One region of the Paenibacillus sp. EB106-06-01-XG199 genome, then DNA from elsewhere that is predicted to be linked to it. Evidence: riboswitches for the same ligand, from Rfam matches in the RefSeq annotation. Region 1 holds a riboswitch; the other holds the start of a gene.
The links. Region 1 has a riboswitch for S-adenosylmethionine ahead of AC3WT9_RS19465 (methionine ABC transporter ATP-binding protein). Riboswitches for the same ligand answer to the same signal wherever they lie in the genome.
Positions count from the first base shown of each region.

Region 2: another riboswitch for S-adenosylmethionine. It lies ahead of metA (homoserine O-acetyltransferase MetA); the one in region 1 lies ahead of AC3WT9_RS19465 (methionine ABC transporter ATP-binding protein).

Region 1 is NZ_JBYTDQ010000005.1:220,742-229,391, reverse strand. Features, by position in the region: gene AC3WT9_RS19500 (HesB/IscA family protein) at 1-55, opposite strand, end outside; gene mqnE (aminofutalosine synthase MqnE) at 408-1,514, shown strand; gene AC3WT9_RS19490 (NAD(P)/FAD-dependent oxidoreductase) at 1,598-2,659, shown strand; gene AC3WT9_RS19485 (YuzB family protein) at 2,695-2,949, opposite strand; gene AC3WT9_RS19480 (NifU family protein) at 3,032-3,280, shown strand; gene AC3WT9_RS19475 (MetQ/NlpA family ABC transporter substrate-binding protein) at 3,505-4,383, opposite strand; gene AC3WT9_RS19470 (methionine ABC transporter permease) at 4,436-5,065, opposite strand; gene AC3WT9_RS19465 (methionine ABC transporter ATP-binding protein) at 5,104-6,120, opposite strand; SAM riboswitch class I at 6,220-6,362, opposite strand; gene AC3WT9_RS19460 (Cthe_2314 family HEPN domain-containing protein) at 6,452-7,192, opposite strand; gene AC3WT9_RS19455 (UbiD family decarboxylase) at 7,328-8,650, opposite strand, start outside.
Region 2 is NZ_JBYTDQ010000004.1:98,593-107,242, forward strand. Features, by position in the region: gene AC3WT9_RS15695 (PLP-dependent transferase) at 1-495, opposite strand, end outside; gene metA (homoserine O-acetyltransferase MetA) at 561-1,478, opposite strand; SAM riboswitch class I at 1,597-1,730, opposite strand; gene corA (magnesium/cobalt transporter CorA) at 2,156-3,091, shown strand; gene AC3WT9_RS15710 (immunity 53 family protein) at 3,188-3,484, opposite strand; gene AC3WT9_RS15715 (HRDC domain-containing protein) at 3,701-4,717, opposite strand; gene AC3WT9_RS15720 (ROK family protein) at 4,926-5,807, opposite strand; gene AC3WT9_RS15725 (cobyrinic acid a,c-diamide synthase CobB) at 6,028-7,776, opposite strand; gene AC3WT9_RS15730 (cobalt-precorrin 5A hydrolase) at 7,769-8,650, opposite strand, start outside.

The DNA.
Region 1 (8,650 bases):
GCTCAGCCAGCATTGTCTTGAGTTGTTCTGCCGCTGTTTCACTAATTGTAATCATGATCTCAACCTCCTGAAAGTTTGGTTAGCCTATCTGCTTCTTATGCTATGACAGCCTTCCGGCCAAAAGTAATTTTCTATATTAAATTAAGTATACCCCACTCTTCCCATGCCCTCAAGTCATATCTGCTGCCTTGGATACGATTTATCCGCTCTATACTTCAAGTCTCAGCGGTTGCTCACCCTTGGAGAGAGGTTTATAATAGGGGAAGCAATATACGTAAAAATTCGGAAAATTGTCACGGAGGCCATCAAAGCCTCCATTTTTTACGCTGGACAACGTGTGTTTTAGTAATTTTCGGTTACGATTCTGCGGGTGTATTCACCTCGCCAAACCTTCAGGAGGAAATCATATGTCTACTCTTATCACCCCCCACACAGACGCCAGAATGGCGAACATTATCGAACAGGTTCGCGGCGGAGAACGATTAAATTTGGAAGACGGCGTTTATTTATATGAGAGCAACGATTTGCTAACGATCGGCCAGCTGGCTAATGAGGTCAACCAGCGCAAGAATGGAAACAAGGTATATTTTATCGAAAACATGAGTCTTTATTTCACCAATGTTTGCGAATCCCACTGTGCATTCTGCAATTTCCGCAAGGATGACGGAGAAGAAGGCGCTTATACGCTTTCCGGTCAGGAAATGGTGCAATATGTCGAACAGCATATTCATCCCGGCGTACGCGAATTCCATATTGTCGGCGGCCATAATGATAAGGTGCCCTTCCAATATTACGTTGATTCGCTGAAAGCTCTGCATGAGCGGTTTCCTGAAGTTACCTTAAAAGCCTATACTGCGGCGGAAATTGATTTCTTCACCCGGATCAGCGGACTCAGCATCCGTGAAGTGCTGGAGCAGCTGCGCGCAGCCGGACTCCAATCACTTACCGGAGGCGGAGCTGAAATTCTCTCTGACCAATACCGTAAAAAAATGCGTGTTGATAAAGCAAACGTCGAAGAGTATCTGGAAGTGCACCGGGTTGCCCATCAGATGGGCATGAAGACGCACACCACTATGCTCTATGGCTCCATCGAATCGCATGAGGACCGCATCCGCCATATGCTGCAAATCCGCGAGCTGCAGGATGAGACGAATGGATTTATGGTATTTATCCCGCTGTCCATGCAGCCCAAGAACAAAAACGCCGGGATTATGCGCCGCAACTCCGCGTACGAGGATCTTAAGACGATTGCGATCAGCCGTTTGATGCTGGATAATATTGACCATATTAAAGCTTACTTCATTAATATTGGCGCGCAGCTCACTCAAGTTGCCTTAAGCTTTGGAGCTTCCGACGTGCATGGCACGATCTTAAAAGAACGGATCAGTCACGCCGCGGGTGCTTTAACGCCCGAAGGTCTGACACGCGAAGAATTGATCTGGCTCGTAAAAGGCGCCGGACGGATTCCGGTTGAACGGGATACCTTCTACAATGAAATTAAGGTTTACGAATAATTAAATAACTGAGTTAGCCGGAATTATCCTTCGCTGCTGCAAAAACCATATTTGAGCACGACTCGAAAGGAAGATCGGTCTGCATGAGAACACTACTCGTCCTGGGCGGCGGCTACGGCGGCCTTGCCCTTATCCAAGAACTGCTCAACAACCATCTCCCTCATGATATGGAGATCGTCCTAATCGACCGGATGCCTTATCAGGGAATCAAGACGGAGTATTATGCGCTTGCTGCAGGGACGGTGAACGATTACCATTTACGCATCCAATTTCCCGTGCATCCGCGTCTGACCGTCCGATATGGTGAGGTAGGCTCCATTGATCTGGAGAGCAGAATGATATTCATGGAGACCGGTGAGCCGGTTTCCTATGATATCCTGGCGATCGCTCTCGGCTGTACAGATAATTATCATGGCATTCAAGGAGCAGAGCAATATACCTGCAGTATCCAGAGCTTCTCGGGAACGCGGGAAACGTATCGGCGGCTGAATGATGTGAAGCCTTATGGAACAGTTAATATTGTAGGCGGGGGATTAAGCGGAGTGGAAATTGCTGCAGAGCTGCGTGAAAGCCGTCCTGACCTGAATATTTCTATACTGGATCGCGGGGAACGGGTGCTGTCGGCTTTTCCGGCGAAGCTGTCCAAGTATGTGGAAGAATGGTTCAGCGAACACCATGTCGAGACGCTAGGCAAAATTTCCGTATCTCATGTAGAAAAGGATGCCATCTACAATGGCACCCAGGCTATTCCTGCTGATGTTACTGTATGGACCGCCGGAATTCAGCCGGTCCGGGTAGTCCAGCAGCTCGAAGTAGCGAAAGACCGGAGTGGCCGGATCATGCTGGACCAATATTACAATATAGCGGATTATCCGGAAGTGTACGTGCTCGGCGACTGCGCCAGCCTTCCATTCGCTCCAAGTGCCCAGGCAGCCGGAGCGCAAGGGGAACAGGTAGCACATATCCTTCAGGCGCTGTGGCGCGGCGAAACGCCGAAGCTCCATGCGATCAAGCTGAAGGGAACGCTTGGTTCCCTGGGCAAACATGCCGGTTTCGGGCTGATGGGCCGCCGCTCCGTCATGGGACGTGTCCCCCGTCTGCTGAAAAGCGGCGTACTTTGGATGTCCAAACGGCCTTTGGGTTAAGTTAAGGGTAGGCCAAGGATAGGACTAGCCTTTGGCTAGTCCAGTTCCAGATTGTCCCATGCTTCCTGTTCCTTAATTGCGGCCTCGATAGCTGCTTCCAGTTCCTCCGGAGAAGCTGCTTCAATAATTTCGCCGTCAACCATGGCGAATGGCTGCAGGTAGCACTCGCCGCAGTTGTTCAGACAACCGTATTCAATTACATCGTATTCCGGATTTTGTTCCAGCTTTTGTTTCAGCGGTTCCGTGCCATGGCCAATATTACTGGCACAAAATTCAATAATTGGTCTCATGATGCTCTCCCTATTCTGCACTAACCATTTTATTTTTTAACTTTTTGTACTATAATGAACTTACGAAAGGAGTGATTGAGAAATGAGTGAGAATGTACAAAGCACCACCATGTATGATGAAGTACTGGAAGTGCTCGATAAACTTCGTCCGTTCCTGCAGCGCGATGGCGGTGACGTCGAACTGATCGATGTTGAAGACGGCATTGTTAAGTTGAAGCTTATGGGTGCCTGCGGCAGTTGCCCCAGCTCCACGATCACGTTGAAAGCCGGGATCGAACGCGCCCTCCTTGAAGAAGTAGAAGGCGTAGAAGAAGTTGTTCAAGTATTCTAATCCCGTTTGATACCGATCCCGGATCTTCTGAGAAGAAGACCCGGGATTTTTTTGAAGTATAAGAACTTATAGGCTTTACACTATAAATTATCGTTTCCACTTGTTATATATATTATAGAGGATTTCACATTTCGCAACAACCGGAGTGCTAAAAACCCCCGCATGCCTTTTTCTGGCATGCGGGGGTTTTCGTTGTAATCTGTTAAGTCGGCTAAGGCACTAGCTTAAAATGCAGGGATAATCGCACCTTCGTATTTCTCTTCGATAAATGCTTTAGCTTCCGCAGAGTTCAAAGCTGCAGCCAGTTTCTGGATAGCATCGGAATCCTTGTTATCAGGACGGGATACCAGCAGGTTGGCGTAAGGGGAATCTGCTCCTTCAATGAACAATGCATCTTTGGTTGGAACAAGGCCCGCTTCAAGTGCAAAGTTGGTGTTGATCAGAGCAATATCCACTTCATCAAGCTGGCGTGGCAGCATTGCTGCATCCAATTCAATGATCTCAAGTTTCTTTTTGTTTTCGGTAATATCCGCTTTGGTGGAAGTAATATTAGTGTCGTCTTTCAAGGTGATCAGACCGTTTTTGGCCAGCAGGATCAGTGCGCGTCCACCGTTGGTGGCATCGTTCGGAATGGCTACTTTCGCGCCGTCAGCCAGTTCATCAATCGATTTGATTTTTTTGGAATAAGCGCCGAAAGGTTCAACGTGAACAGCAGTTACCGATACCAGTTCCGAGCCGTTCTTTTTGTTCTGGTCATCAAGGTAAGGCTTGTGCTGGAAGAAGTTCGCATCCAGTGCCTTTTCCGCAAGCTGTGTGTTCGGCAGGATATAGTCTGTAAATTCTTTGATTTCCAGCTTGATGCCTTGTGCTTCAAGCAGCGGAGCGATAGCCTTGAGAATTTCAGCATGCGGCACAGGAGATGCGCCGACCACGAGGGTTACAGGTTCTGCAGCTGGTTCGGTCGTTGGCTCTGCAGAAGCATCTGTTACTGGTGCATTCGTTGCGGCGGAATTAGCCACGTTATTGGTATTGTTATTGTTGCCGCAAGCAGCCAGCACCAATACCAAGGTCAAACTGAAAAATGTGAGCAGTACTTTCTTCATCTGTAAATCCCCCTTTATTAAGTGTATGAATAAGGCTATATATGGACGTACCTTATTTCCGGGTAAAAAATTTGACCAGCCGGTCTCCGGCCATTTGCAGCAGCTGAACTAGTATAACCATCAGCACTACGGAGATAATCATAACTTCTTTCTCATACCGGTAATAACCGTAGCGGATTGCCAGGTCACCAAGACCGCCGCCGCCGATCATACCCGACATCGCGGTATAGGAAACGAGCGTAACGAGAGTGATGGTCACTCCGGCAAGCAAGCCTGGACGAGCCTCGGGCAAAAGTACACGCATAACGATCTGCCCTGTGGAAGCTCCCATTCCTTGTGCTGCTTCAATCACGCCCCGGTCAACCTCACGCAGTGCTGTCTCTACCAGCCTGGCAAAAAACGGAGCCGCACCGATGACCAGCGCCGGAATTGTACCGAGCACGCCTATCGAAGTCCCCATAATTGACTTGCTGAAAGGAATCAATGCTACCATTAGAATAAGAAATGGAACGGAACGCAGGATGTTTACAAGCAGCGATAATGCCGAGTAAATAACCCTGATAACAATGTTATTTGATCTTCCCCATAAATATAACACAATTCCGAGTGGTAAACCAAGAATAATTGTGAATATTCCGGAAAATGCCAACATTTTTAGTGTAGCCACTGTTGCATCAAGCATTTCTTCCCAATTAATCGTATTAAAATTCAATCCGCCCACTATGAAATCACCTCCACATCAAGCCCCTGCGCCGTTAACTCGGCGATTGTGGCTTCAACCGCTTCAGGAGACCCTTCAAAACGGACAATCAGCTGGCCGTAAGGCACATCTTTAATTGTGGAGATTGTCCCCTGCAAAATCGCAAAGTTGACTCCGGTATCGCGGGCCACATGGGACAAGGTAGACTCGTACGTTTTTTGTCCCAAAAAGGTAATCTTGACGGCCTTGCCGAATTCACCGTTCACCGCATCAATGGCCGCCCGAAGAGGCCCGTCCTGCTGAGTTTCACTACGGATAAATTCCTTGGTTACTTCATGCTTGGGCTTTAGGAATACCTCTGCAACATTCCCCTGCTCGATAATACCGCCGCCATGAATGACTGCGACCCGGTCACAGATGCTCTGTATAACATGCATTTCATGCGTAATCAGCACAATGGTCAGATTAAATCGCTTGTTGATATCGAGCAGCAAACGCAGAATGGAATCTGTTGTCTGCGGATCCAGCGCTGAGGTCGCTTCGTCGCATAGCAGCACATCGGGATCACTAGCCAAGGCACGGGCCACGCCCACCCGCTGCTTCTGTCCACCGGACAGCTGGGCAGGATATTTGTTCAGATGTTGTTCGAGACCAACCAGTGTTATCAGTTCCTTCACTTTATGGTCAATTTCTTTTCCCGGAGTGCCCATCAGCCGCAGCGGAAAAGCGATATTATCGTATACTGTAGCCGAAGTGAGCAGATTGAAATGCTGAAAAATCATTCCGATTTTGCGCCGCTGCTCCTGCAATTGCCTCTGATTCAGCGCCGTCAGATCCACACCGTTCACCCATACCTCACCCTCTGTCGGACGCTCCAGCAGGTTAATGCAGCGGATTAGGGTGCTTTTTCCCGCTCCGGAATGACCGATTACTCCAAAAACCTCACCTTTTTTGATGGACAGGTTCAGATCCCAGAGCGCTGTAGCGGCCTTGCTGCCTTTTCCGTAGACCTTGGTTAAACCTTTTAGCTCTATCAATTGATGTCCCCCTCTCTTTATTTCTTTCTATAACATCAAAAAGACCTCTTACGATCGATTGCAGATCGCAAGAGGCCCTGTGCGTATATTAACAATGCCTTCTCATCTGCCAAAGACCGCAAACCACGCGGTATTGTAGGAATTAGCACCATGACATTCATCTAAAACGCGGGTTGACGCGTATTACACAAATCGGTTGCCGGGCTTCATCGGGCCTATCCCTCCGCCGCTCTCGATAAGATTATGATATGAAATTAGTTGCCGTTCTCTGTGAGAAACGAATGCATGCCTAAGTATAGTAAGTTTCAGGTTTTTTGTCAAAGGGAAAGTTTTACTTAGAGCCGTCTCTTGCTTTCAAGGCTGCCGCGTTTTTACGCCACTGCTCATTGCTGTAACGGAACGAAGCCCTTAAAGATTTGCACACCATCTCAAGGCACTGCTTTAAATCCTCCAGATGACTGTCCAAATCTTCAAGCTGAATTTTGTCATGCAGCCCTTGATGTCTTTGCCAGAGATCATCCTGCATTTCCGCATTCATATAATGAATTTCGGCGTTGCGGCGTTTACGCAGATTCTGCAGCGGCTCCCGGTAAGAGTTCTTGATATTCTCCAGTTCTTCCGCCAGCGGCGCATGCGCTTTGAGCAATTGAAATTGCCGCAGTACGGTGAAATACGAGAAATGGGCTTTGACCTTGGTCGTGTTGAGATTATACAAACTGTTCAATACAGTTCCAAGCTTGTCCAGCAGTGAGAAGACACGAATAAAGCCGTTTTTATAAAAATAAACGTACCGGGCATAATCGCCCTGCTCGATCACCGTCATATCATCCATATAACCGGCAACAACCAATTTCCTGTAAAAGGCTGCCGCGAACCAGCTTTGCTCCAACTCGTCCAGGGAGGAAATCAGCCCGCGCGTCCATATCTCCAGCTTGCGGTATTCATGGTCGTGGTCCTCATACGCGTTCATCTCCTTGCGCAGCATCGCTGCAAGCTTCGCCATGTTGTCCATGGCTTCAGCCAGTACACCGCCGTTCTCGCGCGGCGGTTCTCCCAGTAATATCCGCAGCATGTTTTGTCCTCCTTAAAGTTTTGTAAGCATTACATCCTGAATCTACTTCGTACAAAACTCGCTTCGGAAGCATTCGCTTAGTTATGTGAGCAATTCTTCCTGATTCTTCTTCGTACAAAACTAACATCGGAAGCATTAACTTAGTTTTGTGAGCATCGGGAAATAGTTCCTCCAGTTTTGGTCGACCACCTTCACAATATCCCCGCATGGTTCCAGCTCATCCGGATAATCGGGCTTCATGCGGGCGTCGATAACAATCGGCAGCTTATAGCCAATGTGATGGCGGTTAACCTCGGATTCTGCGTAAATATCGCTCGCCGGATTAAACCGGGTGAACACAGTCCACAGAAAGGAGGTTTGCGTCTGAGCGGTTTCAGCGGCGTGATCCACCAGGATGACGAGCGGCCATTCCGTTTCGTTCTGGCGCAGTTCGGCGATCAGTCTCAGCGGAAGCTCAGGGTCGTCTATATAGGATGCACCCGATACTGTTAAACATCCTCCGCAATAAGGAACAACGCCGGTAATTCCGGGAAGCACTCCCTCATTATAGATACGGGGAAGAACCCGAACCAGGGATCCGGTTCCCATCATTATGCCTTTACTGCCGCGATTCAGCTGCTGTCCAGTATAATCAGAGGTATCTTGAGCCGTATTATTCAGCACAACCAGATCAGTTTTCGGATCGAAACGCTCCAGTACCGTCTCCAGCAGCTTGGGGAAATCGCAAAGATCCACCGGCTCATTCGTCAGCAGAAGAAATTTGGTCAAAGACAGCTGGCCTTCTCCCAGAATGCGAAAAGCCGATGCCAGAGCTTCGCGCGAATAGCTTTCGCGTACAACGGCGGCTGCCAGCGAATGCGAGCCGGCTTCGGTATAAGACCACAGCGCCTTGACTGACGGCATCAGCAGCGGATAGGCCGGGGACAGGAGTCGCTGAAGAAAATCCTTCAAATAATAGTCCTCCTGGCGGGGTTTGCCGGCAATCGTTGCCGGATAAATCGCATCCTTGCGATGCCACATCCGCTGAACATGCAGGACAGGGAAATCATGCTGCCGGGAATAATATCCGTAGGGATCTCCGAAAGGTCCCTCCGGGCGACGCTCCAGCGGCGTTACAAGACCGCGGATGGCAAATTCGGATTCAGCGGGAATTCGGTGTCCGCCCATGGGATCCTTAACCATGGGCAGCCGGCGGCCAAGCATCAGCGAAGCCAGCAGCAGTTCAGGCAGCCGCTCCGGCAGGGGAGCAATGGCTGAGGCAATCAGCGCCGGCGGGCCGCCGAGAAATACGGAGACTGGCAGCGCCTCGCCGAGCAGTTCAGCCTCACGGTGATGAAAACCGCCGCCTTTATGGATTTGCCAATGGACACCTGTTGTATTATCATCATAAATTTGCACACGGTACATTCCAAGGTTACGGTTCAACGGATTGGTAATACTCTCGGTATATACTAACGG
Region 2 (8,650 bases), on a different contig from region 1:
GCGGGCCCACGTACACACGGCTGACACATCCGTAATCATCATCAGCGGATTGGTCGGGGTTTCAATAAATACAGCCTTCGTATTCGGAAGGCGCGCCGCTTCCAGCGCATCAAGATCGTTTGTATCCACATAGGAGGCTGTGATCCCGTACTTGGACAGAATCCGCTCCAGCAGCCGGTATGTGCCCCCGTACAGATCCAGCGAGACCACCAGATGGTCACCATGCCCGAACAGTGCAAACACTGTGGTCAGCGCAGCCATCCCGGAGCTGCAGGCAAAGCCGGCGTCTCCTGATTCCAGCTCCGCAGCCGCCTCTTCCAGCACGGAGCGGGTTGGGCTTTTGGTGCGGCTGTAGTCAAAACCTGTGCTTTGTCCGAGTCTAGGGTGGCGGAATGCCGTTGCATTATAAATCGGATAATTTACTGCCCCTGTAGCGGGATCTTCCTGTGAGCCAATTTGCGCCAGTCTGCTTTCAATCCTAAGTTTCTCGTCCATCTGTAAGCCTCCTAAATGTGGTGTAATCATTTCTATATGGTGTGAAGCAGCTAACGTCTTCTCTTTTAAATAATCGGACCAATATCGTAAGGGGTCTCCTGGTATACATAGTAATTGAGCCAATTGGCAAACAATAAGTTGGCATGGGCCCGCCAGACGGCCGGCGGTGTGCGCTGCGGATCATCCTTTGGATAGTAATGCTTCGGCAGTGCGACATCCATCCCCTTGGCTGCATCCCGGTCATACTCCCATTTGAGGGAAAAAGGATCATATTCAGAATGACCGGTAACGAAAATCTGTCTGCCGTCATGTGTCGCTACCAGATAAATTCCGGCTTCCTCCGATTCGGCCAGAATCTGCAGATCCGGATTAGCGAGGATATCCTCACGGGATATGTCGGTATGGCGGGAATGTGGAACATGGAACACTTCGTCAAATCCGCGCAGCAGCTTGACGTTATTATGGCTCAGGGTGTGCGGGAAAACTCCGAAGCATTTCTCGTCCAAGCTAACCTTGTGCACTCCAAAGTGGTGATACAGTCCTGCCTGGGCAGCCCAACAGATATGCATGGTCGAAGTAACGTTGTGTTTGCTCCATTCGAAGATTTCTTTCAGCTCTTCCCAGTAGTTCACATCCTCGAACTCCATCTGTTCTACCGGGGCGCCGGTAACAATTAATCCATCCAGACGGCGGTGGCTGATTTCGTCAAAGGTTTTATAAAAGCTCTTCAAGTGCTCTGCCGAAGTGTTCTTGGAGGTATGGGAGCTGGGATGCAGCAGAATCACATCAACCTGAAGCGGCGAGTTTCCGATTAGGCGCAGCAGCTGCGTTTCGGTTGTTTCCTTAGTCGGCATTAAATTCAGAATAGCGATTCTCAAGGGGCGGATGTCCTGGTGGAAGGCCTGGCTTTCATCCATTACAAAGATATTCTCCCCGGATAATACCTCTTTGGCCGGCAAGCTGTCGGGAATTTTAATTGGCATTGTTGTGTCCACTCCTTAACTGAATTTGAGTGCCGCTAATACGGCTTGTGTTTAAAATACAACCAAAAAAGACCTTTCTCGGGCGAGAAAGGTCATAGATTTGCAGTCATATGCGCCTCTCTCATCTGCCAGAGAACTTCTGCCGGGATTCAAATATCCCCTGCAAAGCTTCCGCAAGAATTAGCACCGTGCGTTCACACGCCGGTTGCCGGGTTTCATCGGGCTAGTCCCTCCACCTGCTCTTGATAAGATTTAGCTGTATTCAGTTAGAAAAATCTAAAATGTCAAACGTTGTTTTTCTTAAAATTCACTTTAAATCATGAACCTCCTTTTCGTCAAGCCCATACAATGCTAAAGAGCCCCTGAAAGTGAAAAGAATTTTGCTTGAAAGAGGCATACCCCGGCGTTATACTAGACAAGTGTTTCATACTATAAATGACGAAAAGAAGAGGTGAGAGAAGAATGGAAGGCGACCCGGGTGCGCAGTTAAGCGTGCAAAGTGAGCTACCACACAGGATTAACATCAGCTTGCCGGCGGCGGGAGCAGTTCTTCTTCATGCTCTCGAAACGTCATTTGGCCTTATTCGTTGATTGTACCACCGGCCAAGCTGATTTTTTTCTCTGTGCTTTAATTAGCATATCCCTGGAGAAGACTGGGGACAGAAGGAGTGAATCAGATGAAAATTCGGCAGGTGAACGCAGGAGTTTTTACAACTATTGAGGATATTGAAGAAACACTGACAGCCCCTACAGAGGGCTTCTACTGGATTGATGCGGATATTGAGGATTTGGAGCTGCTTCAGCCCTTATACAATCTGCATGACCTGGCCGTTGAGGATTGCCTCAGCGAAGAGGAGCAGCGCCCGAAGATTGAAATTTATGAAAGCCATTATTTTATAGTTGTCAACAGCATCCGTTTCGATGACGAGGAGATTTTCCTTCGTGCACTGAACGTGTTTCTCGGCAGACATTACATTATTACCGTCACCAAACAAAAGATCCATGAACTGCGTGTGCTGAAACCCATCCTGTGGGAGCAGGAGGTCAGCGAGCCGGACCGCTTCCTGTACCATCTGATCGACACTGTCGTGGATAACTATTTTTCCGTCGGCGACCGGATTGAAGTGCGGATTGAGAAGCTGGAGGAGGATATCCTTATGCATACCAAGAAATCGCATCTTAGCGAGATTATCGGTCTGCGCAGCGAAATACTCTGGTTGAAGAAGATGCTTGGACCGCAGAAAGAGGTTATCAACACCCTAAATAAAAAAGACCTCCGCCTGATTGATGACCAGCTGCAGAAGTATTTTAGCGACATTTATGAAAATGCGGTCAAAATCTCTGAAACCTTCGAGACCTACCGCGATCTTATGGGCAACTTACGCGAGGCGTACCAATCGAGTATTGCCAACCGTGCCAACGAAATTATGAGAGTATTTACAGCCATTACAACGATATTCATGCCGCTGACCGTAATTACCGGGATCTACGGGATGAACTTTGACAATATTCCCGAGACCCATTCAGAGTACGGCTACTATGGCGTTATTGCCGTTATGGTGACGCTCGGCTGCGGGATGCTGTTTGTTTTCCGCAAAAAGGATTGGCTATGAACAACAACGGACGAATACGCTAGGCGAAGGCACCGTTACCGCAAGGGAATGGAAGCCTTCGTCTTTTTGTTCAGAAGAAGCTGAATAGCATCTATTCTAATCTTCGTTAAGCATTGCCCATTGCTGAAATATTTGTAGGATCTCTTCTAAATTGTTCACTCCTCCTCTTCCCTGGAAAATATTATCGCTTACCTTGCCGTATACCCAGTCGACATCCGACCTGTCAATATTCAGCAGTTCAAAACCTTTATCCTCCAGTTCGGTTCCTCCCAAAAAAATGTCAACAGACCACCCGGGATTATCAAGTGTCGTAATACTGACAACCTGGCTGTGTTCCCAATCTCCGTCACATTGCCGTGAATACCACTCTTCAAGCCATTGTAAAACATTCATATATACAGCTCCAATCCAAAATATGTTCAGCGGCAATCCGCAAATTCCCTTTGATCATCTGCCTAAAGGTTAATGTTCATTACCCTGTTTGCATATTTTGTAATACAAATCGAAAAAAACCTAAGCGGAACTCTCTCCTGCAAGGGAGGAATCCCGCTTAGCTACAATTCTTTCGCTTAGGCAACTCCATTTCGCCTTGGCATCGAAAGCCTTATTCTAAAACCCCGTAGCCATTTCCACTCCGTTCTCCGTACCGCGCCGGAAACGGATCCGGATCAGCCGCAGCCGTTCATAATACATATCGAGCCCTTCGACAGGTGAAAATTCCTCTCCGTACGCTTTATACAGCACAGGCTTCAGGAATGAATCGCCCAACAGTTCATAGGCGGTCCATATACTGTCCTGCTCGTTTGGTGAGATTCCCTGTAGTTCCAGCTCAATCAGCTTCTCCACGGAATATCCGTCCTTCTCCAGTTCTTCTACCGCTTCGAGCACTTCACGGCGGCTAACGCCGCTCGTCGTTTTGAGCTGTTCCATTCCCAGGCCGTTTTCAATTCCCTGTAGCACTATGCGCCGCAGCCGCAGCCGTTCCAGCTGTTTCTTGTACTTAAGCTCTTTCTGCTTATAAAGCCATGAGCTGAAGGCCTCCTCTTCAACAGCCTCGTTGACCCAGCTCAGCGGATAACTGTGATCACGCGAAGCTCCCGAAGTAATGTTCAGCCATTCGGCCCCGTATTGCAAAGCCTTACCCTCGCCGACCCCCGGGATTTGCAGCAGTTCCTCCCGCGTGCGGGGAAGAAATGCGCTAAGCATCCGCAGCAGACGGTTACTGGCCAGAATATAAGGCGCTTTGCGTTCACTGGATGCTCTGCCCCTGCGCCAGGCGCAGAGCTCCTCATAAATGGCTTCGTTGGCGTGCTGTTCGCTGTAATGCTGCAGCTTGAGCTGCTCCTGATTACGGCTGTTCAGACCCTCTTCTTCATGGAATGCACCGTCGATTAACGGACGGTAGCCGTCCCCCATCTTTACCGCCAGCTCATGCCTGTATACACATAACATCTCATTCCATGAGCCGCCCTCATACCAAATGTTGTCGCTCAGCTCCTCGGCACCGGAAAAATCGCGCCAGCCCAGACTCCAAATGCCTTCTTCCTCGCCAATCCATAGCTGGGCAAACGCCTCCTGGTCTGCCCCTGACATTCTCGACAACCGGTTCATAAATACGATCTGCATCCCGATCCCTACCTTCCTCGTCTTACAGCAAGCATGATCGCGTCAACGCCGGAGCTTCCGATCTATAGAGCACGGCTGCTATACAGACCCTTGAACGCACAAAAAGCACCTCTCTCACGCTGAACGTGAAAGAGGTGCTCCCTCTTAAATGCTATACTGTTAAATCCTAGGATACCATAGATTGCCGAACAGTCAATCTCTTTTTGTGTTAGGCTCTGTCCAATGCCATTTTGGCTAATCCAAGCGCTCCGGACAGTCCGGCATTGTCTCCGAGCTGTGGTGAAACAACATAGTTGCCGATGCCTTCATTTAGCGCAGGATGCTGCACATAACCTCCCAGCAGCTCTTGCAGCTTGGCATGGATTAACGGGAACAGCTGACTTTGCTTCATGACACCGCCGCCCATAACGATCTTCTGCGGAGACAGAATAAGCACATAATTCATTAGTGCATGCGCCAGATAATGGGCCTCCATGGCCCAGGCCGGGTGATCCGCAGGCAGCTCGCCTGCCGGCTGGCCCCAACGGCTGCCGATCGCCGGACCTGCGGCCAGGCCTTCCAGGCAATCCCCATGATAAGGGCAAAAGCCGGCAAAGTTGTCCTCCGGATGGCGCGGCACCAGAATATGCCCCATTTCAGGATGAGATAAGCCGTGAATCAGCTCACCGCCGACCACTGCCCCGGCCCCGATGCCTGTGCCAACGGTAATATAAAGACAGCTGTCCAGCCCCTGAGCTGCTCCCCATTTGTATTCACCCAACGCTGCTCCATTCACATCCGTATCAAAACCGATCGGCACATTGAATTGTCCGCCTACGGCTCCTACCAGATTATATTGTCCCCAGTGAGGTTTCGGAGTCGTCGTAATATATCCATACGTAGGGCTTCCCGGCACCGGATCAATGGGTCCAAATGAGCCGATGCCGATGGCGCCGACTTGTTTATTGCCAAAATAGTCGATCACGAGTCCCATCGTCTCTTCGGGCGTTGTCGTTGGAAAGCTGACCCGGTCGATTATCGTCCCGTCCTCATTCCCCACTCCGCATACAAACTTCGTTCCCCCTGCTTCAATCGCTCCCAACAATTTCACTGCAGTGTTCCCCCTTCTCCATGAACGGCTGGCCGTTAACCGGCTCTACCGGTAGTTATATAATATTAAAGCGCTCTCTTGCCTTTATTATACGTGGGTTGCAGGGTTATGACAAGCGGTTGACATAGTTCTGTTTTCCGAAAAAAAAGGACATCACACGCTATCCCCTGTTTAACGGAGCTGCTGTTTTGTCCTTTGTCACAGCTGGTAAATATCTGGCTTACTTACGTTCATGATAGGCCCGGCATGCTGCGACAAACCGTGCGGCGGCCGGCAGATAAGAAGCCAGATGAATATGGGCATAAGCTGCCATCACATTGCCGCTTACATAACCTTCCGGCTGGCTGCCGCCCCTCCCTTTGCTCTCATACGCAAAGTTCCTCGGCTCTCCATGGTCATAACTCATGACGGAGTAATGAAATTCATGTCCGCGCAGCGTCTCTCCCTGCAGCAGCAGCAGGCAGTCCCGGATCGCGGTAACTTCCCGGTAACCAAGCGCCGCACGACGCTCCTGCATAACCGTATGAGCCGGAATAATCCCGGCCATCTCATGCAAGTTCCCGCTGCGGTCGGTCAGACTGCGTGCCAGTACCATATAGCCGCCACATTCGGCATAGAGCGGCATTCCGTCCGCCGCAGCTGACCGGATGCCGTTCAGGAAAGCCTTGTTCCCCGCAATCACGGAAGCGAACTCTTCGGGAAACCCGCCGCCGATATAGATTCCGTCCGCATCCGGCGGAATGCCCTCGCCGCGCAGCGGGCTGAATTCAGTCAGTCTTGCACCGGCGCGAATCAAAAGCTCCAGATTGTCGGTGTAATAGAAATTAAATGCCGCATCACGGGCAACGGCAAGAAACGGGCGGTAGCCGGCTGGTTCAAGGGACGGAGGGATGGGGTGAACTGGCGGCTCGTGGCTGGCTGACGCAAGTGACGGAGGGATGGGAAGATGGCTGTTTGGAGATACGGCATGGGATCCCGCCTTAGATTCGCTGCCGGTTGTCGGCTGGTCTGGCCGCTCGGAAGCCGCTCCCCGTTCACCTACCACACCCCCGGAAAGGTGCAAATCGGGAGCAGGATTAGTTGGCAATCCCGTTTCCGCGATGCCTGCCGGTTGATCTTCACGCAGGCAACCGGACGCCGCCGCCGGGTAGTCTTCAGCGGACGTCCCGCCCTGTGACGGGTTGCCAAACGGGGGGATTTCTGCCAGCGAGATCTCCGGTAAGAGGAGCGGATGCCGCAGCGGGGGCGCTGCTCCGGCAAGCTGCAGCAGCGCCGGGAGGTTGGTGCCCTCCGCCAGCAGATCGGCGGCACGGTCGAACAAGGGCTCCAGCTCCCCCCGCTCAACGGCAGGCAGCAGGCCCAAATGCCGCTCCGGAATGTCGAGCCCGCTATCCCGCAGCAGCCAGCCCAGCACGGGAATTCCGCAGGCGGCTTCAATCGCCGCCTTCACCGTCTGGTAATGGCTGGCACTCCCACAGCGGTTTACAATAACCGCGGCAATACGTACGCGCGGCTCCAGCTGCTGGAAGCCCAGCACTATTGCCGCCGCACTGCGGCCCATGCTGCGGACATCAAGCACCAGCAATACCGGACTGTCTGTCAGGATGGCGATCTCGGCGGTTGAGCCGGTTAGCCCTGTCGCTTCTTTGCCGTCATACAGCCCCATGACCCCTTCGATCACCGAAAGATCCGCTTCCGCTGAGGAGCGCAGAAAGTACTCCAGCAAATACTCGCCTGAGGTCATCCATGAATCAAGATTCCGGGGTGAACGTCCGGTGACAGCGGCATGATAGGCCGGATCAATGTAATCCGGGCCGCATTTGAAGCCCTGTACATTCAGTCCCTGCCGGGCAAACGCCCGCATCAGCCCAAGTGTTACCGTCGTTTTTCCCGAACCGCTACCTGTACCGGCTACAAGGATGCGGGCACGCCGCTGCAACGGAAGCCCGTCTCCTTCCCGCTCATACATCTGCATTTGCCTCCCCTCTGTCAAAAATAACCCTGGCCACAGCAATCGTCACATTGCCGCTTTTTTTCTTGGGCAAAAGCAAATCCTTCGCACCTGAAGACAAAAGGGCTGCAGGCTCGCAAACACCATAGGCTCCGGTCGCCTTGAATACGATCTCCGACGGCTGGTCCAGCGGAACCGTATTCAGCTGCTCCGGCGGATATAAAGCCAGCTCCCAGCCGTGCTTGGCGCACAAAGCGAGCAGGCCGGCTTCATCGCCTTTGATCCCGGCAGTGGCCGCGTTTCGCACGCTTAGGAGAGACAGCCCCAGCTGTGCAAGGGTTTCCGCCACCACCGCTTCCAGCTCCGCCGCCGAAGTGCCGCGGTTGCAGCCCAGGCCGAGCACCAGGCTGCGCGGACGGTACACTACGGTCCGTTCCGGCAAAGCCGCCGCTTCCGGCGCTTTCAGCAGCCGGTCGGTTACAACAATTGCTGCGCTGAAGGAAGCCGCGCGCATTTCAGCCATATCCCCGCAGAGCTGCACATGCTCGGGCAATGCCGCTCCAGGGTGCAGCCAGCCGCACTCCCCATGCTCCTGCAGGAAGGCTACCCGCTCGCCGTTCACCAAGGCGGCACTCACCGCCTTCATGTGTGTGAAGCTCTCCGGCCGCCAGCCGAATTCACGGCCGAGCAAATCCGCCGCGAACGTCCCCTGAACATCCGAGGCGGTTGTGATCACGGGATGGCTGCCCAGCAGCCCGGCAATCTGCAGCGTCAGCCTGTTGGCCCCGCCCAAATGACCGGAGAGCATGCTGATTACATGTTCTCCGCGTTCGTCAATCACGATGATGGCGGGGTCGGTTTTTTTATCCTGCAGTAAAGGCGCAGCTAATCT